Linked DNA regions of Blastopirellula marina. Each later gene encodes a partner of the first gene's protein in a complex. Links are inferred from orthologs where the notes say so. Each region holds a gene or a part of one and is shown on either strand. Other genes may lie near its edges. The genes, in order: hisH and hisF.

Region 1 (12,521 bases):
TGTCTCGTGCGATCTTGGACCAACTCCCGTTGCCTTTAGCGAAGAAAGAACAGTAACGTGGCCTGGTGGGAGAATCTTGTCGCACTGTGGATTGGAATTCCGCTCAATGTGCGATTGGTAATACTGTTTGTGTTCGGTGCGATCGTGGCCGGGCAACTCAACCGGGCCATCTATCGCTGGACGTGGGTTCCCAAGAATTATGATCCGTGGAGTAAGCCTCATCCGGATGTCCCGCCGCGGAACCTTTTCGATAAGGTGCCAATCTTTGGCTGGCTTGGGTTGTCGCGGGAAAGCAAGGTTCACGGCACCGTGCATTGGTTGCAGCCGCTGCTGATTGAGCTGGGCTGCGGATTCTTCTTTGCCTGGTATTACCACTGGGTGATCTCCGGCAAACTCGTTCCCATCACGGTAAATGTTCCGCTGGGGGAAGCGGCGCTGCATGCGATCTACGTGCAGCACATCGTATTGATCTCGTTTATGGTGATTGCCACCTTTGTCGACTTTGATTCGCGAACGATCCCCGACTACGTCACTGTTCCAGGCTTTCTGGTCGCGTTGATCTTCTGTTCGCTCGTTCCTTTTGTGGGACTGCCGATGCCAGATGGTCCGCCCTTTTTTGGGTTGTCGCAGCCTGGCGCGAAGTTGGATGCGATTCCGCTACATGCAGCGGCGCTCAGTAAGTGGCCGGAAACTTGGAATGGAAGTTCCGCACTCGCGGTCGGTCTGGTGCTGGCGTTTGGTTGGTGGTTTGCCCTATGTCCGAAATTGATTTGGATTCGGGGCGGAACGACCAAGTTCTTCCGCTACCTGGTGGCCAGCTTCATTCGTTATTCGCTGAACTGGTTCTACCTCGGGATGCTGGTACTGCTGATTGCATTCGTCTCGGCTGCCTGGCTGTGGGGTGGTGAAGCGGTTTGGCAATCAGTCTTCAGTGCCCTGCTCGGAATGGCCTTCGCCGGATTGTTGATCTGGCTGGTCCGCTTCTTTGCCAGCCTGGCGATGGGGCAAGAAGCGATGGGCTTTGGCGACGTTACGCTCATGTGCATGATCGGCGCGTATATCGGCTGGCAGCCGGTGATGGTGATCTTCTTCATGGCACCGTTCATCGCCTGCGTGTTTGCGATCGTGAACTACTTGCTGACTGGCGATGCGTATCTCGCTTACGGACCCTACCTGTGCATCGGCACGCTCCTCACGATGATTTTCTGGGGCGGGCTGTGGCAGCAGTATGGGCCACTGTTGGGACTGGGACCTTGGCTGCCGGCCTTGTTCCTGGCGTTGCCGGTAGTGCTGGGGGGCATGCTGACGGCGTGGGTTTGGATCAAGTTCACGTTCATCTATCCGGATAAAGCATAGTCCGCAGAATCGTTACAGGCGGACCGTTAACGGTGAGCTATCCTTGCTGCAAGGACCCCACCCATGCTTTGGCCACAAACCATCGACAACTTGAAGGATGCCACCGATCTTGTTCGGCGACGCCGCTACGGCGTTATCCGAGTGGAATCGGGCACATTCCACTCGTTAACGCTGCGTCCCTGGCCGAAGCTGATTTCCCGCCTGGAGATCGAAACGCTGGGACGCTGGAAGCATAGCCGGGGTGGGGATCACGTTCGGTTGTATTACAACTTCCCACTCAGCTCGCCTGGCTTTCTGACCTTGGCCTACATCGAGTCAACGCAGCAGACGACTTGGAAGACCTTACGCCGCAGCCTGGAAGTGTTGGACTGGGTGGCCCAGGTCCGTGGGGCGAATGCCAGCGTGTGCGAGCTTTCCAACGAGAAGATCAGCACGCGGCTGATGGGCCGCCTAGGATGGGAACCCCACTGCGAGCAGTTGGCTGGTCGGCACTTCATCAAACGCTTCTATGGCCAGTATCCGCGGCATGCGTGGCTGCCGGTCCCGACTGAGACGCTAGGGAATTTCCGGAGAGACGTCCGATCTCTTGATCTGGCCGCGACTTTCGCGGATAGCGAGCACGAAATCGATCTTGTCGATGATAGGGTGGGTTGTTAATATCCGCCGCAATTCCTGATTTTGTCTCAAGTTTACCCGGCCCTTAGTCGACACGGCCTGCCATGTTTCGTCTTTGCTGTTTCACCTTGGTCTCGCTAGCACTTGCTGGCCTGGGCTGCAATCAAAACGCAGCCTGGCGGCAACAGCAAGTCCTTGCGCAGCAGCAAACCCAGGCCCAGATCGCCGAGTTCGAACGCCGTGCTTCCGGGTTGGATGCCTCGAACCAGGACCTGCACTCGCAGCTGGCTCAAGCCCAGCAGCAGCAAAGGATCCTACAGGACGAACTCTCGCTCGTTCGCCGCCAACTGAACGACACGACCAGCCAACTGGCACAGTCGCAGGAACTGGCCAAAGAACAGCAGCAAAAAGTTCAGACGATGATGGCTTCAACCCAATACCGTGGCGGTGCGGTGATTCGGCCGAATAACAGCCTGACTTCCGAACTGAGCAAGATTCAGATCCCCGGCGTCACGGCCCGCCAGGACGGCGACGTGATTCGTATCGAAATCCCCGCCGACGCGTTGTTCCAAACGGGAACCAATTCACTGATTCCCAACTCCGACAACATCCTCTCGCAGCTGACCGGTATCCTGCAACGCGACTTCCCCCAGAACAAGATTGGCATCGAAGGGCATACCGACAATCAACCGGTAATGCCCCCATACACGTCCAGCCATCAGTTGTCGGCCAGTATGGCCCAAACGGTCTTCGATCAGCTCACCTCGCGTTACCGCATGAACCCCGACCGACTGGTGGTCGTGGGGCATGGTGCGAACCATCCGGTCGTTTCCAATGCTACCCCGGCTGGGCAGCATAAGAATCGCCGCGTCGACCTGGTGATCTATCCCCAGTCAGACAACTAGGTTTCCCCCGGGGAACCCCTTCTACCGCCTAACCTGTCAGGCCAAAACGAACTACAATGGGGCTCCTGGACGAACTTTCGTCCTTTGGTTGTGTCCACTGCGGGGATGCTGTTTCCTTGCCGTGTGTCTGTCGTTGATTTGCCTCGAATAGTGAACTTGCTCGCCTGATGATCACGATCGTCGACTACCAGATGGGTAACCTGCGGAGTGTCCAAAAAGCCTTTGAAAAGACAGGGCATGCCGCACATATCACCAGCGATCCGAAAGAGATCGCCGCGGCAACCAAGCTTGTTTTGCCAGGGGTCGGGGCGTGTGGTGACGCGGTCGACGAGATCCGCCGCCGAGATCTGGAAGGGCCAATTAAGGACCAAATCGAAGCCGGCACCCCGTTTCTTGGGATTTGCCTGGGCCTGCAGATGTTGTTTGATGTTAGCTACGAAGGGGGCGAGCACGAAGGCCTGGGGATTCTGCCCGGTAAGGTCGTGAAGTTCGAGCTGCCCCATGGCTATAAAGTCCCCCATATGGGTTGGAATCAGGCTCACTTCGTCCACCGGCCACCCATTTTTGAAGGGATCGACGAGGGGACGAATTTCTACTTTGTTCACTCGTATTATGTCGTTCCAGAAAACGACGATGTCGTGGCGATTACCGCCGATTACGGCGGCCCGTTTTGCGCTGCCGTCTGGAAAGACAATCTCTACGCCACGCAGTTCCACCCGGAAAAGAGCCAACAGGCCGGGCTGACCGTATTGCACAACTTTGCCCAGTTGGCGTAGATATCCCCCGCATTAACTTGATCTAGTGGCAAGATTTTCCTTGCTGATTCTTAACCGTTGTGAGATATTGCCAGGACGCCGAAGGGTTCGGCCGTTCGGCGGAGAAAGGGACCCACGATGCAAATTTGGCCGGCCATTGATCTTCTCGGTGGCAAATGCGTGCGACTCCAACAAGGAGACTACAACCGCGAAACGGTCTACGGGGACGACCCGGCTGAAATGGCGAAACGATGGGTCGAAGAAGGAGCCGATTGCCTCCATCTGGTCGACTTGGATGGGGCCAAGGACGGAAGTCTGAAAAACCGCGAAGCGATCGCTGCGATCGTGGCTGCTGTCGACATCCCCTGTGAAGTGGGCGGCGGAATTCGCGACGAGAAGACCATCCAGGAACTTCTCGATCTCGGACTGGCCCGCCTGGTGATCGGCACCAAGGCCCTGCGTGAGCCCGATTGGTTTGCCGCCATGTGCGAGAAATTCCCGGAAAAGCTGGTTGTCGGAATCGATGCCAAAGAAGGCATGGTCGCTACCGATGGCTGGCTCGAGGTGAGCACCACCTCGGCAATTGACTTGGCCAAAACGTTTGAGCATCTGCCGATCGCGGCCATTATCTATACGGACATCGCCACCGACGGCATGCTGGCCGGTCCCAATGTCGAAGCGATGCAGGCCATGAAAGAGGCCGTCAAACTGCCGGTCGTCGCATCTGGTGGTGTTACCTCGGTCGAAGACGTCAAGAACCTGACGGTCGCCGGACTGGATGGTGCGATCGTGGGACGTGCTTTGTACGAAGGCCGTTTATCCGTACGCGAGGCGGTCGAGGCCGCCGGCGGTGTGAGGTAACCAAATAAGTCCTATGCCCGAGCGTGATCTGACTTCTGAATCGGTCGTCCCAAGCTCGGGCACATCTTGGGGACTTCGTTTCAGCCTGGGCGCGATGATGGTGATCGTCGCCCTGTTCGCTGGGGTGTTTGGTTATCTTTCTTATTTCCGTTCGGCCAAGTGCCTAATGGTTTATTCGGTCACCACGCTACCTGCCCAGGATGTCGATGGCCTGGGGCTCGACTTCCATCCGATCGACGATTCTCCGTACCAATGGGCGTTTGATTCCGACGATGCTGTAGCCCAGCTAGTTCACCTGAAGAATAATGCCGAGAGACCTCTTTACGACAAGCAGTTAACGGTCGCCTATTGGCCGCGTCAAGCCGACACCTACACCTATATTCGTCCGGTGGCGATTAACACCGAGACAAGTCCTCATCCAGACTTCGCGAGTGGCGAGTTCGCAGGCTTCTGGGGCGTACGAAAAGTTGGCGGTCAATTGGTGTTTCGCGTCGAAGGTCATACTGCGCATCGCCAGCCCAAAGTAGCTGGCTTCGACGAAGATCAGTATGGGCGTTTCGACGAGGTAGCCGGGAATCTGTTTTATGAAGGTGAGTTTCCGGTATCCGGACTTATTTTCGCCGCCCCCGTAGGAGACGATCAGATTCACCTTTTCCTGATTCAAGCCGAAGAAGTGAGTGCAAAGGAACCGTTCGTTCATCGGCCGGGGCCTATCGATTCATTGGAGAAGCAAACCGAAATAACATCCAAGCAACAAGATCCACAACCGGAAGCAGATAACAACGACGAATAACACTAAGAAGCCATCAACAAATCACCCCACGGAGAAGAGGTTCCCCGTGGTACTCCCCATGTGGGAAAAGCCCTTTACTCGTGTCTAATCCCAAAGCACGAAAGGAGTTTAGTTATGGCAAGTTTTGCAACCGAGACCGTCCGCGATATTGTCTTATGCGGTCATGGTTCGACTGGGAAGACGAGCCTGATCGACCGCCTACTTGAGATAACGCACGCGGTGGACGGAACACACAGTGTGGACGACGGAACGAGTGTCTGCGATTTCGAGCCGGAGGAAAAGGCTCACCATCTTTCCATTGAGGCGACTCTCGCCCACTTTCAACATCAGGGACTTCGCTTCAACGTAATCGATGCTCCCGGCTACCCCGATTTCATTGGCCATACGATCTCGGCCATGCGCGGAGCCGACACCGCGATGATTGTGATCGACGCCCACGCTGGCATCGCCGTCAACACGCGGCGAGTCTTTCAGGAGGCTGAAAAGGCCGGTATCGGCCGGATGATTGTGGTTAACAAGATCGATACCGAGCATCTCGACTTTGCTACTTTGATGCAGTCGATCCGCGATACGTTCGGCCAGGCCTGTGTGCCGATTAACTTTCCTCGGTTAGAAAGCGGCGCGATCGTCGGTGTGGTCGATATTTTCGACGAAAAGGCCGATACCTCCAACGCCCCGATCGACCCAGCCATCTACAAAGAGTCGCTCGTCGAAGCGGCGATTGAAGCAGACGAAGTGTGGATGGAACGCTACTTCGAAGGAGAAGTCCCCACCAACGAAGATTTGAAGACCCTCATCCCCAAAGCAGTCGCCAACGGAACGCTGATTCCGATCGTCTGCTGCAGTATCAAGAAGGCCGTGGGGATTTCCGAACTGCTCGACGCGATGGCGCTTTGTTCGCTTCCTCCATCCATGGTGCACCGCAAAGCCAAGAGTGGTGATGGCTCGGAGATCGAACTGTTGGGCGATCCCAACGGCCCGCTCGCGGCCCAGGTATTTCAAACCCGGATCGATCCTTTCGTTCAGAAGCTGAGCTACATCCGCGTGTACAACGGAACGCTTCGCAAAGATATGACCCTGCCTGGCAGCAATGGCCGTAAGGGGCTACGAATCGGTCAGCTACTCGACGTGCAGGCCAACCACCTCGAACCGATCGATCAAGCGGGACCAGGCGATATTGTCGCCGTCGCGAAGATGGAGCAGTTACATACCGGCACCAATGAAGGAGAGTTGGAACTGCCTATTATCGAGTTCCCCCAACCAATGGTCGGCGTGGCGATTCGTCCTAAGAGCCGCAACGACGAAGCGAAGCTCAGTATGGCCCTGCATAAGCTGGTCGAAGAGGATCCGACGATCCAGATCGAACACGATCAGGAAACGCACGAACTAGTGCTGCGGGGGATGAGCGAACTTCATTTGGCATTGATCCAAGAGAAGCTGGCTCGCCGCGATCATCTGGAGATTGAAACATACGAACCGCGAATTCCGTTCCGTGAATCGATCACCTATCCGGCACATGGTTCCTATCGCCATAAGAAACAGTCTGGCGGTAGAGGGCAGTTCGGCGAGGTGCATATCCGCATTCAACCTCTTCCTCAAGGAACCGACATCGCGACGTTCGCTACCAAGGATAACTTCCCCAGTATGAAGCATGCCCATTACTTCGAGGCAATGAATTTCCTGTGGGTCGATTCGATCGTGGGGGCTTCGATTCCTGGTAACTTCATGCCGGCGGTCGAGAAGGGCCTGTTGGATCGGGTGCACAAAGGGGTTCTGGCTGGCTATCCGCTGCAAGACCTGTGCGTCGAAGTCCATTACGGGAAGCACCATCCGGTCGATAGCTCGGAAACGGCGTTCCGGATAGCGGCCTCGGCGGCGCTGCGCGAAGTTTGCAAGCAAGCTGGCCCGCAGATGCTGGAGCCGATGGTCGACATGCACGTTACGGTTCCGATTGACTGTGTTGGCGACGTCTACAGTGACATGGCGACGCGGCGAGGTCAGATCTCAGGCACCCAGGAAGCCGGGGCGAACATGCAAACGGTGGTTTGTGTCGTTCCCTTGGCCGAGACTACTTCGTATGCCCGGTCCCTTTCCAGTCTGACCGGAGGGCAGGGGAGCTACAGTATGAGCTTCTCGCACTACGCCCCGTTGCCATCCCATTTGCAGGATAAGCATCGTCAGCATATCGAAGAGGAGGACGAGAGCTGACCCGAAATTCCCGAAGCTGATCCTTCCGTGTGCTTGCCCTCGCTTTTAAGTTTGCGAAAATACGAAAGCGAGGGCATCTTTATTGATTGTTCGCATAAGGGTCAATTTAACTGCCTATCACGTCGAAAACATTGGTGACCTAATTGTCAGGCCGGGCATCCAAAAGCCATTAACCCTGTGGAAAAGTCCATGCAACCGGCAAACTTGAACCGAACCATGCATCTGCTGGCAACCTGTTACTGTCGAACCTGTCTCTGTTGTTGCTAACCCCAACGCATGCTGGCACCTGCTGCCACGACAGACCTGTTCCATCCGTAACAACTCTCTCCGTCGGTTCAAAATAGAAGGATATTCGCCATGGCCTCTGATGCACGTCTGAAAGAAGATCTTCCGACGCTGACCGATCGCATCGTCAGCACGTACAAGCAGATCGGCAAGATCAATCACCTTGGCCATTGCCCCCTGCCGAATTACGAAGTCGTAATCTCGATTTTGGAAGACATGAAGGAGATTCTGTACCCCGGCTACCAGCGCCGCGAGGGTCTGCACATGGGGAACATCACCTATCATGTGGGCGACCTGATCGATGGCTTGCACGATAAGCTAACCACGCAAATTGCTCGCGCCTTGCGGCACGACGAGCGAGTCAACGGCAAGCCGGATACTTGCAACCCATTGGAAGAGACCGACTACGAAGCCAAAGGCCAGGCCATGGCCATCGAGTTTCTGAATCGGATTCCCGATCTGCGTGAGATCCTGGCCACCGATGTACAAGCAGCCTACGACGGCGACCCGGCCTGCACCAATCTGGATGAAGTGATCTTCTGCTACCCAGGCCTTGAAGCGATCACCGTTTATCGCGTTGCCAACTTGCTGTACCGACTGGGCGTACCGTTCATCCCGCGCATGATGACCGAGTGGGCTCACAAGCAGACTGGGATCGATATTCACCCCGGTGCGACCATTGGAAGTTTCTTCTTCATCGATCACGGTACTGGCGTGGTGATTGGCCAGACCTGCGAGATCGGCAAGCACGTCAAGCTGTACCAGGGCGTGACGCTCGGTGCTCTTTCGTTCGATACCGACAACGAAGGCAACATCGTCCGTGGCATGAAGCGTCATCCCACAATCGAAGATCACGTGGTGATATACGCCAATGCGACGGTACTCGGCGGACGCACGGTCGTCGGCAATCATAGCGTGATTGGTTCCAGTGTGTGGCTTACCAGAAGTGTCGACCCCAACACGACGGTACTGCTGGAAAAGCCTCGCCTGCGTCTGCGATCGGAAGCGGTGGAAGAACTTCAACCGGAACTCAACTTCCAGATCTAAGAGAGCCGCTTGAAAGCAGCCAGGCCAAACTTGGCTGCCAACAAGATGACCAGTGCCAGCCAACTGAGGCCGGACACAATCGCTCCGATAACAAACGATCGGGGCCAATAGGTCAGCGTAACCTGCGTATCGCCTGCTTCGACTGGAACGGCCATCAGGATGCGGTTGGCACGGAAGACGGGAACGCCGGTTCGCTGGATCCCTTGGGCATCTGTGATTGTGCACTGCCAGCCAGGGTCGAAGTATTCGCGAAAGATAACCCAGCCATTCTGAGTGCCGGCCAGGGTCAACTTCATCTTCCCCGCACTTGTTCGGTGTAGCGTCGTGTTGACACTTGCTGTTCTCGGTGCTGGTGGTCGCTTGAGTCGGTTTTCCGAGGAAGCTTCCAGGATGACAGGAAAACGGTTGGCCAAGTCCCACTTGTAGGTAGATGGCCAATTGCCTGCATTGGCTCTCTTGATTACTCGGAATTTGTCGCTGCTGCTTAACACCCCCAAGAGTTGCCGGGTCTCTTCGAGACTTTGCTGCGGAGCTAATGGATCAATCGGAGCGTGCCAGTCGATATCGGCTTGCCACCATGCTTCCTCCCAGGGACTGCGGGTGGTTGGCCAGCCGATGCCATGTATGTCCTGCACGAATTTCATCAGAGTCTTGTCAGCCCGGGCGAGTGACCAGACTGTTTCGTAGTCTCTGGGAGTAATACTCACCACTGAAGGTGCAAAGCGTACCGTGTCCAAAAGGTGAAATCTTGGAAAGTCGTTCTGCCGATCAATCTTGAGCCCGGCGATCATTCGATCGTCGGAACTGTGCTCGGCGAACTCCGTTGGGTAATGGTTTTCGGTGCGATCGAAGAAATTCGTTGGTTCAAAGTCACGCTTTTCCAGCGGCAGCGATGTCATGTCGAATCCGTTCGTATTCCAAAGATCTTCCGAGGCCGTCGGAGCAACCCAGGCATTGCCGACTGCTAGTTCCCCGGTCGCGACGATGAGCACCAACGCGACAGCGAGCCGTCGCGGCAAGACGTGCAAGCCGACGATGCCGATTATCAAAGCGACTGCGGCTGAGATCAGTCCGACCGACATCTGCGAGATTCCGGCGGGCGCATCAAGCGGTCCGAATAAGATGTCGTTGGGCACACGGGGAAGCGTTGAGCCTAGCGACGTGGAGGTCAGCCAAACAATGCCACCGACAACAATTAGTATCGAACTCGTACCGATGGTTACACCCAGCAGGCATTTCCCAGCCCGCAGTTGGTCGAGCCCTCTGCCAGCAAGCAGCGGCATGGCGAACGCTAGAAAGATCCACCACTTCGCCGGATAACGAAACTGGGCGTACCTCGGCACGATCATGTTCAACAGCCAATACAAGCCGCCAAAGGGCGAACCAATCGGCAGGCTATCACCGTCCCATCCCAGGCCGTAGCCAATTTCTAAAATCAGCCAACCGATGCCATACCACCCAAGACTGGCTATCAGGCCGAACAAGCCGATCGCTATCAGCCAGCGGTCGACCCGCCGCGACGGCCGGTTCCAAATCGCGTAGGCAGCGAGAAACATGGCCAGCATGCCCATGAACAGCGAGGCAAACCAAATGCGACCTTCAGCCGGAATCGCCCTTACCCAGCGTTCGTTTTTTGGATACATCTTCCCGCTGAAATTGGCAACAAATACGCCAGGCCAGTTCCAGGGACCGATACTGAAATCGTAGCTATGCCGCGCGTGCGTGTTGGGTTTGGGGTTTCCCAGCAACGCATTGAAGCGATCTTTTTCCTCGGAGCCTATGCCGCGAGCAAGTTCATACATGCTACGTGGCTGATCGGTGGTTGCTCGCAGGCTGCGTTTGGCCCATTCGCTCGTCGGGAGAATCTGTATCGCCGACAAGCCAGCGGCAAGCAATGCACAACCAACCAGGGCTCCCACTCGAAATGCCCGCCACTGAAGCCAGGCCTTCCAACTGGGAAGTCTTCGCCAAGGTAAGACGCACAAAAAGGCCCCCATGGCCAGCATCATCATCGTATGAAAGGCCAACTGAGGATCCCCCCCCAGAATCATCATGGTGAGCGCCAGGGCCAGGGCAATCCCCGGCAGCAGGGCAGGGCGGCGGGCAAGCATCCAGCCGCTGGCCAGCGCAAACGGAAGCCAACTCGCCCCGACCAGGAAGATAATATTCGCATGGTACGAAAGGACTGGGCCGCCAAACGTGTAGGTGATCGCTGCCAGAACCGCGCCCCATACCGAGCATCGCCAGGTGCGAGCCGCCCAGAACATGCCGCCGTAGGACAGGGCAAAGTGCATGACCACATACATACGCAGGCCAAAATTGAAGCCCAGCGGCGTCAGCAGCAGCAGCTTGCCGGGATAGAAGACACTGGGCGTGGCATCAGCCGCCAGCGGCATGCCGATTCCATCGAAAGGAGACCACAGGGGGACTTCGCCTGCTTTCCACTGGCGTGTCACTTCATGAAACAGCGGATAATAGAAATGGGCCGCGTCTCGAAAGAGGAACTGTTCCTGGTAAGCAAATGCTTTGCCGAAGAAGAAGGTCGCCAGAAAGAGAAAGGGCAACCAAATGCCCACGAAGGTTCGCAGACGGTGGAGCGAATCGGGGCGGACCGGGGATGATACGGAGTTGTGGTTCACGCCTCCGATGCTAATAGGCAGCCGCGTGGTTGGCAACTTGTTCCGGGAAGAACTCAGTTGGTTGCCAACAGTCGCTCGTACAGCTCTCGCAGTTCGTCTTTCAGTAGATCACAGCGCGCCGAGATGACCACGGAAGGGTCGTTGCTGGTGGCAATCGCCGTTCGGCTTTGGCGCAGCGACTCGAGCACGTCGTCCTCGTAAGGCATGAGCGATATCGACTCATTTCCAAGGATAGGAGCAATCGGTTGCATCAAACCTACTCTTCCGATTCACGGGGTTATGCCGAGTCAGGCTGACCGGCGAAGTGCTTCAGTGAATGTTCTACCGTCGACTCGCGAGCGAATGTCGTGAAGCAATCGGTGAACGGTCTCGATGCCGTCCTGGGCTTGGCCATCGGTTGCCACCCAAGGCAAGTCAACCGGTGAAGTTTTCGATTGGGGCAACTCTGACGATTGAGCCACCGAGTTGGCCGATTTCTGAAAGTGGAATTCGTAAGGACCGCAGCGAATGCGATCTCCATCCTCCAGTTGCTTGATGACCATGTCCTCGGCATTCACCGTGAGGATGGGTTCGGCCACCAGGCACCGCAAACGATATCCGTCGTGAGTACGGAGGATGTAGGCGTAAAGTTCAGGGAACTGCTCATCACCGAGGACCAGATCGCAATCACCGGCAGACCCCAAGGTAAAAACGGGGACTTCGATTTCACGCTCGCGCTGATTTACCTGGCCGCGGGCAATCCGCAACGAGGCACCTGACCGGCGACCTTGGCCGGCTTGGCTTGGTTTCGAGTTTCCAAGCTGTGAATCTGGACGCATTCTGACTCTACCTTCACCCTCGATGCATTCACGTAGCGGCATTGCCGGTACTTCTTTAAATTGATCGACCAGAAGGGGAAGCGTTGTCGCAGGGAATCTGCTGCAAGAACACGCCTTTTCCCGCGCAGATTACCAGCGGTGGCGTTTCGGTAAGATAGACAATCTGGCCGCGGATTCGTTTGCGGTCAAATCGCCATGGTTTCGATAGCATCATGAACTTTGATGGATGCTATCAGGAG
Region 2 (15,925 bases), on another replicon or contig:
GATGTTCGCGAACGCTTCGAAGAACCCTTCGGGATGACCACCGGGGATGCGGCAAGCGGCATCGCCCATCGGGGTCATGAATGGGGCACCGGGGTTGCGAGTGTAGATCTTGTGAGGTTCGCCGTTCTGGCGGAAGATCATTTCGTTCGGGTTTTCCTGACGCCACTGGATGGCGGCCTTGGTGCCGTCGATTTCGATCGCCAGGTCGTTCTCACGGCCGTGGCTGATCTGCGAGGCGGTCAGCGTGCAGAGGGCACCGTTTTCGTAACGAATCACCGTGGTACCGTAGTCGTCCAGGGTGCGGCCGTTGACGAAGGTGGCCAGGTTCGTGCTGACCTTATCGGGCAGCAGGCCGGTCATGTAGCGGCCGAGGTTGTAGGCGTGGGTACCGATGTCGCCGTAGGCACCGGCCGCACCACTCTTGGCTGGGTCGCTACGCCAGGCAGCTTGCTTTTGATCGGTGTCTTCCAGCTTTTCTCGCAGCCAGCCTTGGATGTACTGCACGCGAATGGCGTTGATCTCGCCCAGATCACCACGCAGGATCATCTCGCGAGCCTGGCGAATGAGCGGATAGCCGGTGTAGTTGTGCGTGACCGCGAAGACGGCACCTGACTTCTGCACGACTTCGTACAGTTCTTCGGCTTCGGCCAGGGTCAGCGTCATGGGCTTGTCGCACATGACATTGAAGCCAGCTTCCAGAGCGGCCTTAGCCACGGGGAAGTGCATGTGGTTGGGGGTGGCGACCGAAACGAAGTCGATCCGCTTGTCCTCTGGTAGGGCGTTTTCCTTATCCAGCATCTCTTGGTAGCTGGTGTAGGCGCGCTCTTCCGGGATGTCGTAATCGGCAGCAGAAGCTTTGGCTCGTTCGGGGTTCGAGCTGAGTGCTCCGGCGACCAGTGTGGCGCGGTTATCGAGGACGGCTGCGGTGGCATGGACACGTCCGATGAACGAGCCGGAACCGCCACCGACCAAAGCCATTCGCAATTTACGATTCAGATCACCGTTGGTAGCCATGGGGCGAATCTCCTCAGAGAATTAAGACAGGCAAAGCTTGGGGATTGTTTCAACAGGGAACGCTTGTTTTAGCACACCTAGGGGGGCGTGTCAGTCAGGCGTATATCCTCGCTCACTTTCGAAGGCGTCTCGAACTTGGGGGGCATGGATGAGTAACACTCCCCAAATCGCTAACCCAAGTGGGATAATCAAAAGAGTTGCGGGGTTGGAACAAGGGATTAGAGCCAAAACCATGCCAGTGCGTGCCGTGGAGTAATTCCTGAGCGTTCGGGCCTCATTCAAGGCAATGATCGTCAGGATTTGAAGAACAAATACCGTAATCATGCCTGCGAGAGATCCCACTTGTTCGGGATTACCCATGCCGATATCGTCCAACGCGATGACATTAGCGCCGATGCTCAGCAGGCTAGGTATCAGCATGATTAATGAGAGGAGCATCAAGATCGTAGCCAAAAGTGAAACGGTCGATGCTTGGCTGGGTATGGACTTATGCTTATTTGGGGCAGGTTGCTTTGGCAGCACGGCCGTTGCTGGAGCAGAAGCTGGCAGGTCAGGCTGGTCGGCAAAGGGGTTGATCGAAGGCTGTTGGGTTGGTTGATCCCAGCGCGACTCGGTCTTGCCGACAATGCCCAGCGGGTCATCATCCACCAGCGGAGCAAATTCGGACTCCTTAGGCACCTCTGTCATTGTCGACAGCTTGGGGCTGCCACTGAAGGGGATTTGGACGATCGAATAGCAGTTCGGACAGCGCGTCTTTTTGCCTTCCGAGCCGTCGGGAACGCAGATAGACCGCCGACAGGTTTCGCAGTGAAAGCTGATCGGCATCGCGGGGCTTTCTCAAATAGGTAAGGGCTTAGCTAGGGCAGGCGAAACGCGGCTTTGACGGAATCATCGTTCATCATCACGATACCCCAGATGCCAAAAAACATCCCGATAAAACAGCCGCAACCTCCGCCGAAGGGGGTCAACGCCAGAATAAAGCCTGTCATTACTAACGCATAGTTGCGGACGTAAAACGCACGTATCATGGCCACGATGCACAATAGGCTCAAGAGAAATGGCAGGCCAAACATGATGAATAGCGCAATGCTGGCCCCAACGATCTCAGGCGTGTCTTTGAGCTCGCCGCCGTCTTGAATCTCGACAATCGTAGCGATGGCCCACACGGCCAGCAAAAGCAGTCCCATGCCGTTGCATAACAAAACGCCAATCGCAGGCCCCATGAGCTTCGAACGGGCTTCGGCACGCGAGGCTGGCCGCTGGGCATAAGAAGATGAATGGGCAGGGGACGAATAAGGGTTGCTCGACGGAGGACCGAACGGATCGGGGGCATCGCCGAAGGGATTACTGGATGCTGGGGCAGGCGTCGACTCGGGAGTCAGGTCGTCCCAGAGCGATTCCTGCTTGGGGGGCTGCTGGGCTGGAGGAGGGGTTGCCGGTGTCGGCGACGATCCAAATGTGTTCTTATCGGGAATGACCTGTACCTGTTGGCACTTGGGGCACTTGGTCTTTTTGCCTTCAGTGCCATCAGGCACGCGAACCGTTTGGTGGCAATTCGAGCAGGGAAAGTCGATCGACATGATTAGGCACCTGATCGGTCTAGGGTAATTTCAACGTGGTATGCAGATGTGCCGATGACTGGCTAGGAATTGAATTGACGCTGGACGCTATTGTCGGACAGAACCATCATTCCCCAGATACTAATAGGAAGGGAAAGCGGAAACAAACACGAGCACGGAAGTAAGGTGATAATGAAGCCGGCCCAGGCCAGGCCGTAGCTCTTGAGGTCGCGGGCCTGCATCAGCCCGAAACTGGCAAACCCCAACAGGCCAATCGCGAAGCCAAAGCCGATCGCATACATGGCCAATTGGATCACCACATCCGTGCCGCGGGCCCCCTCGCCGATGATACCGATCGCCGAGATGACCAACGTCACCAGGTTCGAGGCGATCCCCAGTCCTGCTAGAATCAGGCAGATGAGAGCCGGCGTTTGAATCTTCTCCATGGCCTCCATATGCTCGGAACTGACCTTCACCGCATCTTCGCCATAGGTGGGGGCGTAGGGGTTTTCGGCTTCGTTAGAATCAAAGTCACTGAAAGAGCTTTTCGCCGGTTTGGTAGGCTCGGGCTTGGTTGGTTGAAAGGCGTCTCGCACGCTTGGACGACGCGGCGGTTCCACTTCTGCCGGAGAGTCCTTGAGTTGCAATTCGTCCGATTCGGATGGCACCGGCTGAATCGCACTGCACTTGGGGCACTTGGTTCGCTTCCCTTCGGCTCCGTCCGGGACGCGAATTCTATGTTTGCAAACGGCGCAATCGAAGTCGATCGGCATCGTGGATGACTTTCTCAACGCAGAAGGACGTAACGAAAAGGTTGGCCGGAAAGGGCCGGTCCTTAGTCTATTCCAAATCGAGTCCCTGCTCTAGCTTACGACGCGACTTTTACCCATCGTGGTGGGCAGTTCGGGGCATTCGCGATAGAGTAAGCAATAGCCGACCCTGTAAAGCAGTAACAATCAGTCAAGCAGACACGGATGGATAACCTGTCAATCGAGGACGTTCTGGGCCCCCAGGGGTTGATCGCTCGTCGATTAAAGCAATACGAAGAACGCCCCGAGCAAATGGCCATGGCCCAGGCCGTGGGCAAGGCCCTGGCCAAAAGCCGCCACCTGGTGGTCGAGGCCGGCACCGGCGTCGGCAAGAGCTTTGCCTACCTGGTGCCGTCGATCCTGTGGGCTTGTGGGCAGCAGGGGAGCGGCGAAAAGTCTCGCCGGGTGGTGATCTCGACCCACACGATCAGCTTGCAGGAGCAGTTACTGGAAAAGGATATCCCGCTGATCAACGCGGCGATTCCTTTAGAGTTCACGGCCGTGCTAGCCAAAGGACGCGGCAACTACGTGAGCCTCCGCCGGCTGGGGGCCGCTTCACTGCGAAGTGCCAGCTTGTTTGACAAAGACGAAGAGACCGCTCAGCTTCGCACGCTGAAAGATTGGTCGAAGAAGACAGGCGACGGCTCGCTGAGCGACTTGGACTTTCGCCCGGCGATTCGGGTCTGGGACGAAATCGCCAGCGACAGCGGCAACTGCCTGGGACGCAAGTGCCCGACGTACGACGACTGCTTCTATTACCGGGCTCGCCGCCGGATGCAGAACGCCCAGCTGCTGATCGTGAACCACGCGTTGTTCTTCAGCGATCTGGCCCTGCGGAGAGGGGGCGTCAGTTTGTTGCCGTCATACGATGCGGTAATCTTCGATGAAGCCCACACGCTGGAAGGTGTCGCCGGCGATCACCTGGGGATGTCGGTCACGTCGACACAGATCGACTTCGCCCTGAACAAGCTGTTCAACGAACGCACCCAGAAAGGTCTGCTGGTTCACCACGAGTGCACCGATGCGATGAACCAAGTGGTTCATACCCGCTATCGTGCACAGCAGTTTTTCAATGAACTGGATAGCTGGCTGGAAGAAAACCCTGGTGGCAACGGCCGCGTAACGGTGCCTGAGCTGATCCCCAACGTCCTATCGCCAGCACTGGCTAAGCTGGCCCAGATGGTGAAATCGGAAGGGGATCGTTTTGAAGAGGAAGGAACCCGGCAAGACTTTCATTCGCTGTCGGACCGGATCTTCTTGATGGGGGACTCGATCGAAGCATGGCGCATGCAGAAGATGGATCATACCGTCTACTGGGTCGAGAGCAGCCAGCAGCGAGGTCCTTACCGCCGCGTGAAGCTATTTGCGACGCCCATCGAAGTAGGGCCAGTGCTGCGGGAAGAGCTGTTTCAAAAGGTGGATAGCGTCATCCTGACCAGCGCGACGCTGTCGTCTTCACCAGATCAAGGCTTCGATTTCTTTAAAGAACGCATCGGTATTACGCGGAACGACGAGGTCACCTCGGGCAGTCCGTTCGATTACAAGAAGAACGTCAAGCTGGTGCTGGTTAAAGGAATGCCAGACCCGAGCAACCGACGCGACTACGACCAGGCCCTGGCCGACATGGTGAAGCGGTACGTCGAGCAAACCCAGGGGCACGCGTTCGTGCTGTTCACCAGCTACGACATGTTGCGTAATTGTGCCTCGCGCGTGAGCCGCTGGATGAGCCGGAACGGGTACACCCTTTTCAGCCAGTCCGACGGCATGCCTCGCGGGCAGATGGTGCAGAAGTTCAAAGAGACGCCAGGCTCCGTACTGTTCGGGACTGATAGCTTTTGGCAGGGGGTCGACGTGCCTGGGGACGCCCTGCAAAACGTGATCATCACCAAGCTGCCGTTTAGCGTGCCGGATCATCCGCTGCTGCAGGCTCGGCTGAATCAAATCAAAGAACGTGGCGGCCAGCCGTTCTCGGAGTACCAACTGCCCGAGGCGATCATCAAGCTGCGGCAAGGATTCGGCCGATTGATTCGCGGGCACTCGGATAAGGGGATCGTGGTTATTCTTGACCCAAGAGTGCAGACGAAGGGATATGGCCGGGCCTTTTTGAAGGCGCTGCCCGAGTGTCACCTGGTGGAAGATAGCTTCGCCCAGGCAGGCTCGGCGGGGCCGACTTGGGATGACTCTATCTAAGTCTCAGGCTTCAGATTCCCGCCAGCCAAACCGTAATGTAGTAGACCGGAAGCGATGCCATCAATCCAGTGAGCGTGATTGCCAAAGCGGGAGTTCTAATCGACCATTTCTTTCGCTTGACAAACGGGTCGCTCAGGAGATTGATCGTAACCAGCAGTCCCGCGAGCGAGAGAAAGCTCAAGCAGTTCGCGAAAACTCCGGCCATACCCAAGGCAAATGCCGCCGCATTCGAGAGCCCTGCGTCGGTTACACGGCTACCGGTCGTGTCATACACAACGATGCTCATACCAAGCATCGTGATGAACCACATCGCTTCCCAATCGGGGCCAAACCCGTTTCGACGACACAAGGGCTTGAATGTCATGACTGCTTGTTCTCTAGCCACAAGGCAATTCTGAAGAAAACCATCACAACGGTTGCAAACGCTATCCAGAACAGGGCGACCGGGACCAAACCCAGCAGAATGGATAGCCACCAGCTAAAACCAAGATCCTGCAATCTCTTTACCGTGGGAAGGAGTAGCCCAAGGGAAAGTCCTAAGACAGCGATGGTTACGAGGAATTCGCTGTCGGCGAATCCGGAAGTAGGTTGACGGGGTTGGATCATGGTAACTCGTGCAAAGAGGAGCCTCTCAATTCGATCTTCGGCTTCCTATCGGTTGAGGTCAACGATTTGGCCTGATCCAAACGGAGATGTTAAAAGCTAGCCGAAAACCATTCCACACTCAGGTGGGGTTAGTTGACCCTGACTCCTGTCCCGCTTACAGTAGATTTGCCTTTCTACGGACCCTTTTCTGGGTTCGGTTTAGTTTATGCAACCCTTTCTGAAAGCTGCGGTTAGCATCGATGTTGGCCAGCCGTGTCATTCCGTGTTTGGACGTCAACCAAGGGCGTGTCGTTAAAGGAACGAACTTCGTTCAGCTGCGCGACGCTGGTGACCCGGTTGAAGTTGCTGCGCGCTACGAGCGTGAGGGAGCCGACGAGTTGGTGTTTTTGGACATCACGGCCAGCCACGAAGAACGCGACATCATCCTGGATGTGGTGCGTCGGACGGCCGAAGAGGTGTTCATGCCGCTAACGGTTGGGGGTGGCATCCGAACGATGGAAGATATTCGCTCGCTACTGAATGCTGGGGCCGATAAGGTCTCGATCAATTCAGCGGCTTGCAAAGATCCGGAGTTCGTCCGCCAAGCGGCCAAGCGATTTGGCAGCCAGTGCATTGTGGTGAACATCGACCCCAAACGTGTGCAGAAAGATGGCCAGGAAGTGTGGGAAGTCCACATTAACGGTGGCCGCAAGCCCACCGGCTTAGAGGCAGTCAGCTGGGCGAAGAAGGTCGAAGAACTGGGTGCCGGCGAGATCGTGCTGACGAGTATGGATCGGGACGGAACTAAAGATGGCTACGATCTGGAAGTCACCCGAGCGGTCAGCGAGGCGGTAACGATCCCAGTGGTGGCCAGCGGTGGGGCGGGGCACCCCGAGCATTTGGCCGATGCCATCCTCGAAGGCAAAGCCGATGCTGCGCTGGCAGCGAGCATTTTTCACTTCGGCCAGTTTACAATTCATGAGACAAAAGAATTGATGCGCGACCGGGGAATTTGTGTGAGGCTTTGATTTCACGCCCGCCGCGAATCAAAATGAGGGGCTTGTCCTCGAACTTTTCAGGAACTGAGGTAGAAGAGTCATGGCAGAGATCGATAAAGCGATAGCTGAGAAGTTTCTCTCAGGGGACAAAGAGTACGAAGTCGACAAGATCTTCCGCGCCCTGGTGAAGCTGGAAGGTTCTGACTTGCACATGAAGGTGGGCCGTCCGCCGATCGTCCGTGTCAATGGTACGCTGAAGACCCTCAACCGTGGGCCGATTGACGCGGAAGAAATGCTGCGGCTCTTGTGGCCGCTGCTGGATGAACGCAATACGCGAATCTTCAAAGAAAATGGCGGTGCCGACTTTGCCCACGTGGTGGACGTCGATGGCGAGAAGTGGCGATTCCGTGTGAACATGTTCACCCAACTGGGCAACGTCGGGCTGGTTGCTCGTCGTATTAACAACTGGATTCCCAACTTTGAAGGGCTGAATATTCCCCCAGTGATGGAAGAACTGTGTAAGTTCGACCAGGGAATGGTTCTGCTGGCCGGGGTGACGGGTTCCGGTAAATCAACGACGATCGCGTCGATGCTCAACTGGATCAACCGGCACTACTCCAAGCACATTTTGACGCTGGAAGACCCGATCGAATTTGTCTACACCGAAGACAAGTGCCTGATCAATCAGCGCGAGATCGGACAGGATGTGAAGGACTTCGAGATTGCCATGGCGCATGCCGTGCGTGAAGACCCCGACATCATCCTGATTGGTGAAATGCGTGATCAGGAAACGTTCCTCACGGCTATTCACGCGGCGGAAACGGGTCACTTGGTGTTCGGAACGATCCACGCCTCGAGTGCCTCCAGCACGATTGGTCGTATTCTCGACTTGTTCCCCGAAGAAATGCATGGCTCGATTCGTAGTGCCATCGCGTTCAATATGAAGGGGATCGTTGCGCAGAAACTTCTCAAGTCGATCAAGCCGGGCGTGGGCCGTGTGCCGACGGTCGAGATCATGACGATGAATCCAACCGTCCAGAAGTTGATTCTGGAAGGGAAGGATAGCAAGCTACCCGATGCGATTCGTATCGGTAAAGACGACGGTATGCAAGACTTCACGATGAGCCTCAAGTCGTTGATCGATAAAGAACTGATCGATCGCGAAACCGCTTTCGCCGTAGCACCAAACGTCGAAGCGCTGAAGATGGCACTCAAAGGCATCAATGTGGCACAACCTGGGATGGTTTAATGCGAAGAATCGCTTTTTTGATTTTGGCCCTTTTGTTTGTTGGCCTGGCTACTGCTTCGCTGGGATTCGAGTCTCCGTTGCTCGCTCAAGATGAAGGAGCGGCTGCACCGGTTCCGGCCGCTGCGCCGGCGGCTCCCGCTGCAACTCCCGCGGTGGCAACGAATCCCACAGATGAGGGTTTTTTCGTTAACCCGTTTCTGCTGTTGCTGGTCATCTTCTTGTTTTGCGCGTGGGTCTACTCGACCGACTGGATCGGACAAGACTGCCCCGAGCGGAAGCTGCCGCAGGGAACATGGGTGACGATGAATGTCTTTGCCTTCGGCCTGACGTACTGGCTGTTTTGCGCTGCGATTCCTTATTTTGCCGGGTTCCTGCTGGCAATTCTGGCATGGGCCATTCCCCTGGGGATGTACATCAAGACGCGCAATAACCTGTTGGATCCGCACGAACGCGTGATGACGAAAGATCATATCCGCTACGTGATGGGAACATGGTCAGGCGGTAAGGTCAAACGGGAACTGAAAGAGGCCTGGGACCAGGGTCCTGCTATTCAGATCGCGGCAATGGGTGGCGACCCGGCCAAGAACACCGAGAACCTGTACACGGCTCGTAAGATGCCGGATGCCTACGTCTGGGTGAAAGAGCTGATCTACGAAATGATCGCGCGTCGTGCGTCCAAAGTGATGATGGACTACACCAAGGAAACCGTCGCGATGCGGTACCTGATCGATGGGGTGTGGCTTGCCGGGGAAAACCGCGATCGAGAATCGAGCGACCAGATGCTGGCGGTCTTGAAGGTAATCTGTAACTTGAACCCCAACGAGCGGCGCGCGCGTCAATCGGGCGAGTTCGAGATTAAGTACGATGTCAAAAAGAAGGTGCTGTGCTCGCTGAACTCGCAAGGGACACAAACCGGCGAACGAGCGATTCTCGCTGTTCCTGCTGTGACCGCCAAACTAGAGACGTTTGAAGATCTGGGGATGCGGGAAGGTATGATTCAGGAGGTCAAGGGACTGATGGGAGCCCCGAACGGCCTGTTCGTCTTTACTGCCCGCCCTGAAGGAGGCTTTACCACTTTGTGGCACACCGGCTTGTCTTCGACCGACCGCCTGATGCGTGACTTCGCGGGGATCGAGTTGAAGAACAGTCGCGAGCCGGAAGTTATGAACATCGCTCTGAAGTATTACGATCCCGACGCAGGTGAAGCGCCCGAAGCTGTGTTGACGTCGGTGATCCGCAATCAGCCGGATGCGTTGTTCGTTCGTCGTATCGACAGTCCGGAAGTATTCGGCATATTGCTGGATCAAGCGAACTCGAAACGCATGTGCTTCACGACGGTAAATGCGAAGGACGATTGTGCCGAGGCAGTCTTGCGGCTTCTTTCGCTGAAAGTTCCCGCTGACGAATACGCAAGTGCACTCAACGGCGTGTTGTATACACGCCTGTGTCGCAGGTTGTGTAAGGGATGCCGCGAAGAATTTCAGCCTAGCGCGGCCCTGCTCAAGCGGTTGGGAATCCCGCCGAGCAAGGTGGACAAACTCTATAAGACACCGACGCCTCCGGGACCGGATGATCCGAAGAAACCACCATGCGAGCATTGTGGCGGCATTGGCTACTACGGAAGAGTCGGCATATTTGAATTGATGAAGGTCGACGATGGCATTCGTCGCGCTATAACGAAAACGCCCAAGCTGGAAGCGATTCGAGCTGCTTCCAAGCAAGCCGGCAACAAGACGCTTCAAGAGGAAGCGATTCGGCTGGTGGCGACCGGGGTGACTTCGATCGAAGAAATCAGTCGTGTGCTTAAAGAGTAGTTTGCCGCTCTCACTTGTTTCGATTTATTGCTGTTTGATTGCCTTCATTGTTGTTACTCGTATCCAGGACTTTTGACTGTGTACTTTTTTGTCTTTACTGTCGTCCTGTTGTTGGCACTGTTCGCGGTATTTTGGAACCAATGTTTCTGGACCAATTTCCTTAATTGCCAGATGGTGGTTTTGTGCAGCGTGATCGCCGTTAACATCGCGCCGGTCTCAGCGGCGAAACTTAACGAAAGGGCACCGGAATGGAGCGGGTTCACGGAATTCATTTTCATGTGGTTCTTGTTCTGGTGCTTTTATGGCTCGCTGAGAAAGTACGTGAACTGGCTGTCGAAATACCCGGTACGTTTCGGTAAGAAAGTCGATCACATCTTCGATTGGGTTGGCTGCGGCATGATTACGATCGTCATGTACTGCTGGATTAGCTTTACCCTGTTTGCTTCTCCGGTTGGGGATCCTAATTTCGTCAACATGATGAATGGCCCCAGCCCCCCATCGCTTGCCGGCAGTACGTATGGTTATGTCGTCTTTCAGCTTCCTTCGAATTTGGGGATGCCTGGAAAGCGATTCAACATGGTCGAGTTCGCCACCACTCGGCTGAAACGTGCCCAGGCTGAAGCGGATCGGTAAGTCGTAGTTGTCGTTTATTGCTCCCTAGAATTTAAGTTTTCGTTCACGTATGACTGATACCGCCAACCACGCTTCGAGTGCTGGATTTTCCGCTGAAAACGAAGACCTGCTTGAATATCGAGAGTTAAGCCGTCTCGCGATTGGCGGGATGGTGCTGGGTGTCTTTTCGGTGCTCGCCATTTTTACGTCGGTGCTGTGGATTATCCCGATATTGGCCATCATTCTGTCGTTGGTGGCCTATTACAAAATCAGTAAGTCAGACGTGCTGACCGGTAAAGGGATGGCACTGATCGGCATGGCCTTGGCAGCCATCTGGTTGGGGATTGGAGTTACACAAGGAAAAGTCCGTGATCGCGTGATGATGAATACCTCGCGCGAAATGGCCAAAAGCTGGCTCGATCTGCTGTTGGAAAAGAAGACGATGGAAGCCCACCAGCTGACGCGGCGTTCAAACAGTCGCCAGCCAGCAACGGTCTCGCTGGAAGGCTATTACCAGACCGATGAAATGGCCCGCGAAGATCTCATCTCCTTTGAAACGCAAGACGCCTTAAAGGCCGTGCGTGAATGGGAAGGCGGACCGCTCGCAGCGAAGTTCGACCACGACGTCTCGACCAGCGTCTACGAAGGGGTCGACTACGGACGCCACGCGTTTCAAATATTCGACAAAGAGTCAGGCAAACCGCTGTGGGATGTCCAGGTGCTCATGAAACGTGAGCGTGGCTACGGCGAAGCGCAAGACGAATTCTTCTGGATCGCCGATTCTATCTCACTGGAAAAAACCTACCCGGACGCTCGCTAACCGATCGCGTCTTGAACGCTGGCTTTCATTTTGTCGAGACCTTCCTTGGCGACTTCCAGGGCGTCTCGCTTCCAGTACTCGGGATTGAATAATTCCAGCGAGAAGACGCCAGCGAATCCATTGCCCACCAAGGTTTGGATCATGGTCTTCAGGGGAGCGATACCATCGCCTGGGAAGACGCGGGCACTGTCGTTAATCTGTTCGCGTGGCGGCTGGGCGGGATAGTCGTTCATGTGAAACACGGGAATCACGTTGCCGCTGATCGCTTTGAGTCCGCTGAAGTCGGAACCACCTTTGTAGATGTGATACACGTCTGGCATCATGCACGCGTCAGGATGATTGGCTTCGACGACAACCATGGCCACTTCCCCCAGGCGGTTCAGATTCGTCGAGAATCCCCATAGCTCCAGTTCGGGAACGACGCCTGCTTGCCGGCCGACTTCCAGCAAGGCGTGATACCGTTTGGCGACTTCCAACAGGTCCAACTTCGGTCCGTTGGTGGCACCGGCCGGAGGAGCCGCGATACGGGTTCCTCCAATCTGAGCGACTAGGTCCATATCGCGTTTGGCGTGTTCCAGACCTGCGGCGCGTTTCTCTGGGTCGTCGACAATCCACTGGGCGAAACCAATCGCGCTTTCAACCTTCAGGCCAGAATCGGCTATGCGTTTGCCCAGGTCATGGAGGCTTTTGCCTGAGTCTTTGTACTCTTGAATCTTCGAGATCCATGGCTCGATGCCGTCGTAGCCTGCCTTGGCGGCGATGTCGACTTCCTGCTCGATGTTCAGCTTCTGGCCGCGGATCGTACTGGTGTTGAAGCAGTAGCGAATCGCCGGCTTGGTCTTCTGGGCTGCGGCCAGGGCAGGAGATGTGCCTGCGGCGAGTCCCATGCAGCCAAGGGCCGTAGCGCCCGAGAGAGAAAGCATTTGACGACGATCCAATAGCGCGCTCATGAGCCAGTATCCTTAGGTGGGAATTTCTTCGCAGGTCGCTTTATTGTGGTTGGGTGGCACACGACATGCAACGGCGGAGATAGGGATCTTCGCCGAGAAAGCGGCATGGTGAGTGAGTTCTACGTGAGTTATGATGCCACTGACCAAATCGTGGGGATCAAATGAGGTTGGTGGCTGCTTGCGGCCATTCTAGGGGACGTTGAAAGAAACACCATGTGGGAAGCACTGATCGCGGTCATCGCCCTGGCCGCCATGGAAATCGTTCTGGGCATCGACAATATTGTCTTCATTGCGATCGTGTCGGCGCGACTTCCGCAAGAGCAACGTCCTAATGCCCGCCGCGTGGGGTTAATGGCCGCGCTGATCATGCGCATTCTGTTGTTGTTCACCATTTCGTGGGTGATGCAGGCAAAAGAGCCGTTCTTCCACTGGAGTTGGATCTTTGGCGATCTCGAGTTCTTCCATCATCACGAAGAACTTGAAGGGGTTTCAGTGAAAGACATGATCCTCTTCTTTGGTGGCTTATTTCTGATCTGGAAGAGTGTGTTCGAGATTCACGAGAAGCTCGAGCATGATCCACATAGTGAAGAGGGGCAGAAGAGGCCCCCGGCAACGTTTTCCGGTGTCATCTTTCAGATCATGGCGCTAGACGTAATCTTTTCGCTCGATTCGGTGATTACTGCCGTAGGGATGGTGAAAGAAACGGTCACGATTGGCAGTATGGAAGTCGGTGGAATCTGGCTGATGGTGACAGCCGTTTTGATCTCGGTGGGGGTGATGATTACGTTTGCTAATCCCATTTCGGAGTTTGTCGAGCGGCATCCGACTTTAAAGATGCTGGCTCTCAGCTTCCTGATTCTGATTGGTGTGATGCTGGTCGCCGAAGGGGCAGGCACGCATTTCAACAAGGGATACATTTACTTTGCGATGGCATTTGCACTGGGGGTCGAGTTCCTCAACATGCGGGTACGTATGAAGGGGCGCAGACCGGCCGCCGATGGGGCAGAAGGCGAGCCGCATGCCCATCCTGCGGAGGGCTCGTAATCGGACCTTTTCCCGCAAATGAGGGGTAATTTGCTCCTGCAAGGACGCAAATAGACTTGGACCGATGCCAGGCGGTGCGGTAGAATAGGGGGAGCATGGAATTTCCATGTTCCCACCCTTTGTCCATCCCCACCTAACCTCAGTGGCTAAGCTCTATGCGGACGTTCGCACTGCCGCTTGTCCTGTTCGTGTTGTTCATTCTCACGGCACAGGTATCGGCTGAAGATAAATTCTCTCCTGAGCACATCGAGTTCTTCGAGAAGTCGGTTCGACCGGTCTTGATGAAACGATGTGTCGAGTGCCATGGCCCTGAAAAGCAGGAAAGTGGCCTCCGTCTCGACGCGCGATCGGCCGTTGTCAAAGGTGGCGATTCCGGAGCTTCGGTTGTCGTCGGTAAGCCTGAAGAAAGCGATTTGATCCAGGCCATTCGCTACGAAACGTTGGAGATGCCTCCCAGCGGTCAGATGCCAGCCGAGGAAATCGCGGCGATCGAACAGTGGGTCAAGCTGGGCTTGCCGTGGCCGGAAGAGTCTGAACCGCTTCAGCCTGCTTCGTTCGACCAGCGATTGGTCGACGACAAGCAGCATCACTGGGCCTACCAACCGATCGAAAATCCGCCTGCCCCAAAGGTCGAAGGGGATTGGGCTGCCAACGATATCGATCACTTCGTTCAAAATCGACTTGCTGAAAAAGGGATCGTCCCGAGCGAAAAGACCGACCGTCGCACGCTAATCCGTCGTGCCACATTCGACTTGACTGGTCTCCCTCCGACGCCTGAAGAGGTAGAAGCGTTCGTCAACGACAAAGACCCCAACGCCTTCGAGAAAGTTATTGACCGGTTGTTGGCTTCTGATCAGTACGGCGTGAAGTGGGGGCGAGTCTGGTTGGACGTCGCTCGGTACTCGGATACCCGCGGCTACTTGAACGATGGCCAGGATCGCCGATTCCCGTATGCCCACGCCTATCGCGACTATGTAATTGATTCGTTCAACCGCGATACCCCGTACGACGAGTTCCTGAAGGAACAGATCGCCGCCGACTACTTCGCCGAAGAAGGGGACCGTCGTTTGGCAGGGCTAGGGTTGATTCGGATTGGTCGCCAGTTCCTCAAGCACCAAGACACCATCGACGACCGCATCGACGTCGTCACGCGTGGCGTTCTCGGTTTGACGGTCACGTGTGCCCGCTGTCACGATCACAAGTACGATGCCATCAACATGGCCGACTACTATGGGCTTTACGGTGTTTTCGATCAGTTGAACGAAACCATGCCGCTGGTTGGACCGATTGATGCCGACCCGAAGTACCCTGAGTTCAAGAAGAAGCTCGACGAGCTACAGGCTGAATTAGATCAACATATGGCCAAGGTCGATCGCGCCGTCCAACTGGAAGCGTCGACTAACTTCTTTGATTTGATCGTCCGGGCCGTCTCGAAGAAGCAAGACGTCGAGATCGCCAAGTTCGAACAGAACGAACTCGACAGCAAGAACATTCGTCCGCACCTGGTGAATCAGTGGAAGACGTTCGCCGATCGCGAGTGGAAGCCAGATCATCCGATATGGGGGCCATTGTTTAAAGCACGCGAATTAGGAGATGACGAATACGCTTCGCAGGCTGAGGCCCTTCTGGCCGATTGGACTGGCGAACAAAGCAAGTTGAATCCGGCGATCCGCGATGCCCTGAAAGCTTCGCAGCCGAAGACACTACCGGCCCTGGTCGATGCGTACGATGAAGTGCTCAAGCCGATTGGGCAGGTTTATCGCGATGCCGACTTCAACAAGGAAGCCGTCAACAAGCTGGAAGGCCCCCAGGAAGAGATCGCCAAGTCGCTGTTCGGCCGGTTCTCGCCGGTGGCTCTCAACGCGAATGACATTGCTCGCTCGTACTTCACCAGCGATCGTAATCATCAGAAAAAGCTTGAAGGCAAGATTCGCGGACACGAGATCGATGCGGCAGGGTCTCCGCCGCGGGCCATGGCAGTTGTCGATCGCGACAACATCCACGATCCGCAGATCTTTCTGCGTGGTGACCCGGGCCGGCGTGGCGATCGTGTCCCGCGTCAGTTCATTCGCGTACTGAACGATGAGTCAGATGATGCGTATAAGAATGGTAGCGGACGATTGGAACTGGCCGAAGACATTGTCGCCGACGATAATCCCCTCACATCGCGCGTGATGGTCAATCGCGTCTGGATGGGGCACTTCGATCAGCCGCTGGTACTGACGCCAGGAGACTTTGGTATCCGCAGTGATGCACCGGCGCTTCCGCTGCTGCTGGATCA

Evidence for each region.
Region 2: the proteins of hisH (region 1) and hisF are in contact, whole or in part, in a crystal structure (PDB 6RU0), measured with the Thermotoga maritima proteins. The link is inferred for Blastopirellula marina from one-to-one orthologs. Residues at the interface, in WP_004080484.1 of Thermotoga maritima: Asn15, Arg18, Arg22, Arg117, Leu118, Pro119, His120, Met121, Gly122, Trp123, Asn124, Asn134, Gly135, Tyr136, Tyr138, Val140, Tyr158, Glu180, Lys181, Ser182, Ser183, Lys184, Ile185; in WP_004080486.1 of Thermotoga maritima: Met1, Leu2, Ala3, Arg5, Ser40, Glu41, Asp45, Glu46, Ala70, Glu71, Ile73, Asp74, Ile75, Pro76, Phe77, Asp98, Lys99, Ser122, Gln123, Glu161, Thr195, Leu196, Asn247, Arg249, Glu251.

Annotation. Positions count from the first base shown.
Region 1 is NZ_PUIA01000042.1:78,065-90,585, forward strand. What follows is about bases 1,939-4,847. They hold hisH (imidazole glycerol phosphate synthase subunit HisH), read left to right. Parts: upstream 1,939-3,043; coding sequence 3,044-3,652; downstream 3,653-4,847. Other genes in these bases: C5Y96_RS15500 (hypothetical protein), read left to right, coding at 1,939-2,013; C5Y96_RS15505 (flagellar motor protein MotB), read left to right, coding at 2,076-2,876; hisA (1-(5-phosphoribosyl)-5-[(5-phosphoribosylamino)methylideneamino]imidazole-4-carboxamide isomerase), read left to right, coding at 3,770-4,492; C5Y96_RS15520 (hypothetical protein), read left to right, coding at 4,506-4,847. In the rest of the region: C5Y96_RS15490 (shikimate kinase), read left to right, coding at 1-56; C5Y96_RS15495 (prepilin peptidase), read left to right, coding at 58-1,356; more of C5Y96_RS15500, read left to right, coding at 1,420-1,938; more of C5Y96_RS15520, read left to right, coding at 4,848-5,285; C5Y96_RS15525 (elongation factor G), read left to right, coding at 5,400-7,493; C5Y96_RS15530 (serine O-acetyltransferase), read left to right, coding at 7,851-8,825; C5Y96_RS15535 (hypothetical protein), read right to left, coding at 8,822-11,464; C5Y96_RS27395 (hypothetical protein), read right to left, coding at 11,518-11,670; C5Y96_RS15545 (FHA domain-containing protein), read right to left, coding at 11,752-12,282. UniProt on the Escherichia coli protein: IGPS catalyzes the conversion of PRFAR and glutamine to IGP, AICAR and glutamate. The HisH subunit catalyzes the hydrolysis of glutamine to glutamate and ammonia as part of the synthesis of IGP and AICAR.
Region 2 is NZ_PUIA01000017.1:141,977-157,901, reverse strand. What follows is about bases 5,438-8,301. They hold hisF (imidazole glycerol phosphate synthase subunit HisF), read left to right. Parts: upstream 5,438-6,417; coding sequence 6,418-7,185; downstream 7,186-8,301. Other genes in these bases: C5Y96_RS06555 (type IV pilus twitching motility protein PilT), read left to right, coding at 7,256-8,301; C5Y96_RS06570 (hypothetical protein), read right to left, coding at 5,583-5,936; C5Y96_RS06575 (ATP-dependent DNA helicase), read left to right, coding at 5,438-5,572. Outside these bases: C5Y96_RS06595 (Gfo/Idh/MocA family protein), read right to left, coding at 1-1,014; C5Y96_RS06590 (hypothetical protein), read right to left, coding at 1,105-1,839; C5Y96_RS06585 (hypothetical protein), read right to left, coding at 1,872-2,594; C5Y96_RS06580 (hypothetical protein), read right to left, coding at 2,657-3,346; more of C5Y96_RS06575, read left to right, coding at 3,548-5,437; more of C5Y96_RS06555, read left to right, coding at 8,302-8,404; C5Y96_RS06550 (GspE/PulE family protein), read left to right, coding at 8,404-10,218; C5Y96_RS06540 (hypothetical protein), read left to right, coding at 10,495-10,851; C5Y96_RS06535 (DUF4190 domain-containing protein), read left to right, coding at 10,901-11,650; C5Y96_RS06530 (sugar phosphate isomerase/epimerase family protein), read right to left, coding at 11,647-12,600; C5Y96_RS06525 (TerC family protein), read left to right, coding at 12,814-13,644; C5Y96_RS06520 (PSD1 and planctomycete cytochrome C domain-containing protein), read left to right, coding at 13,800-15,925.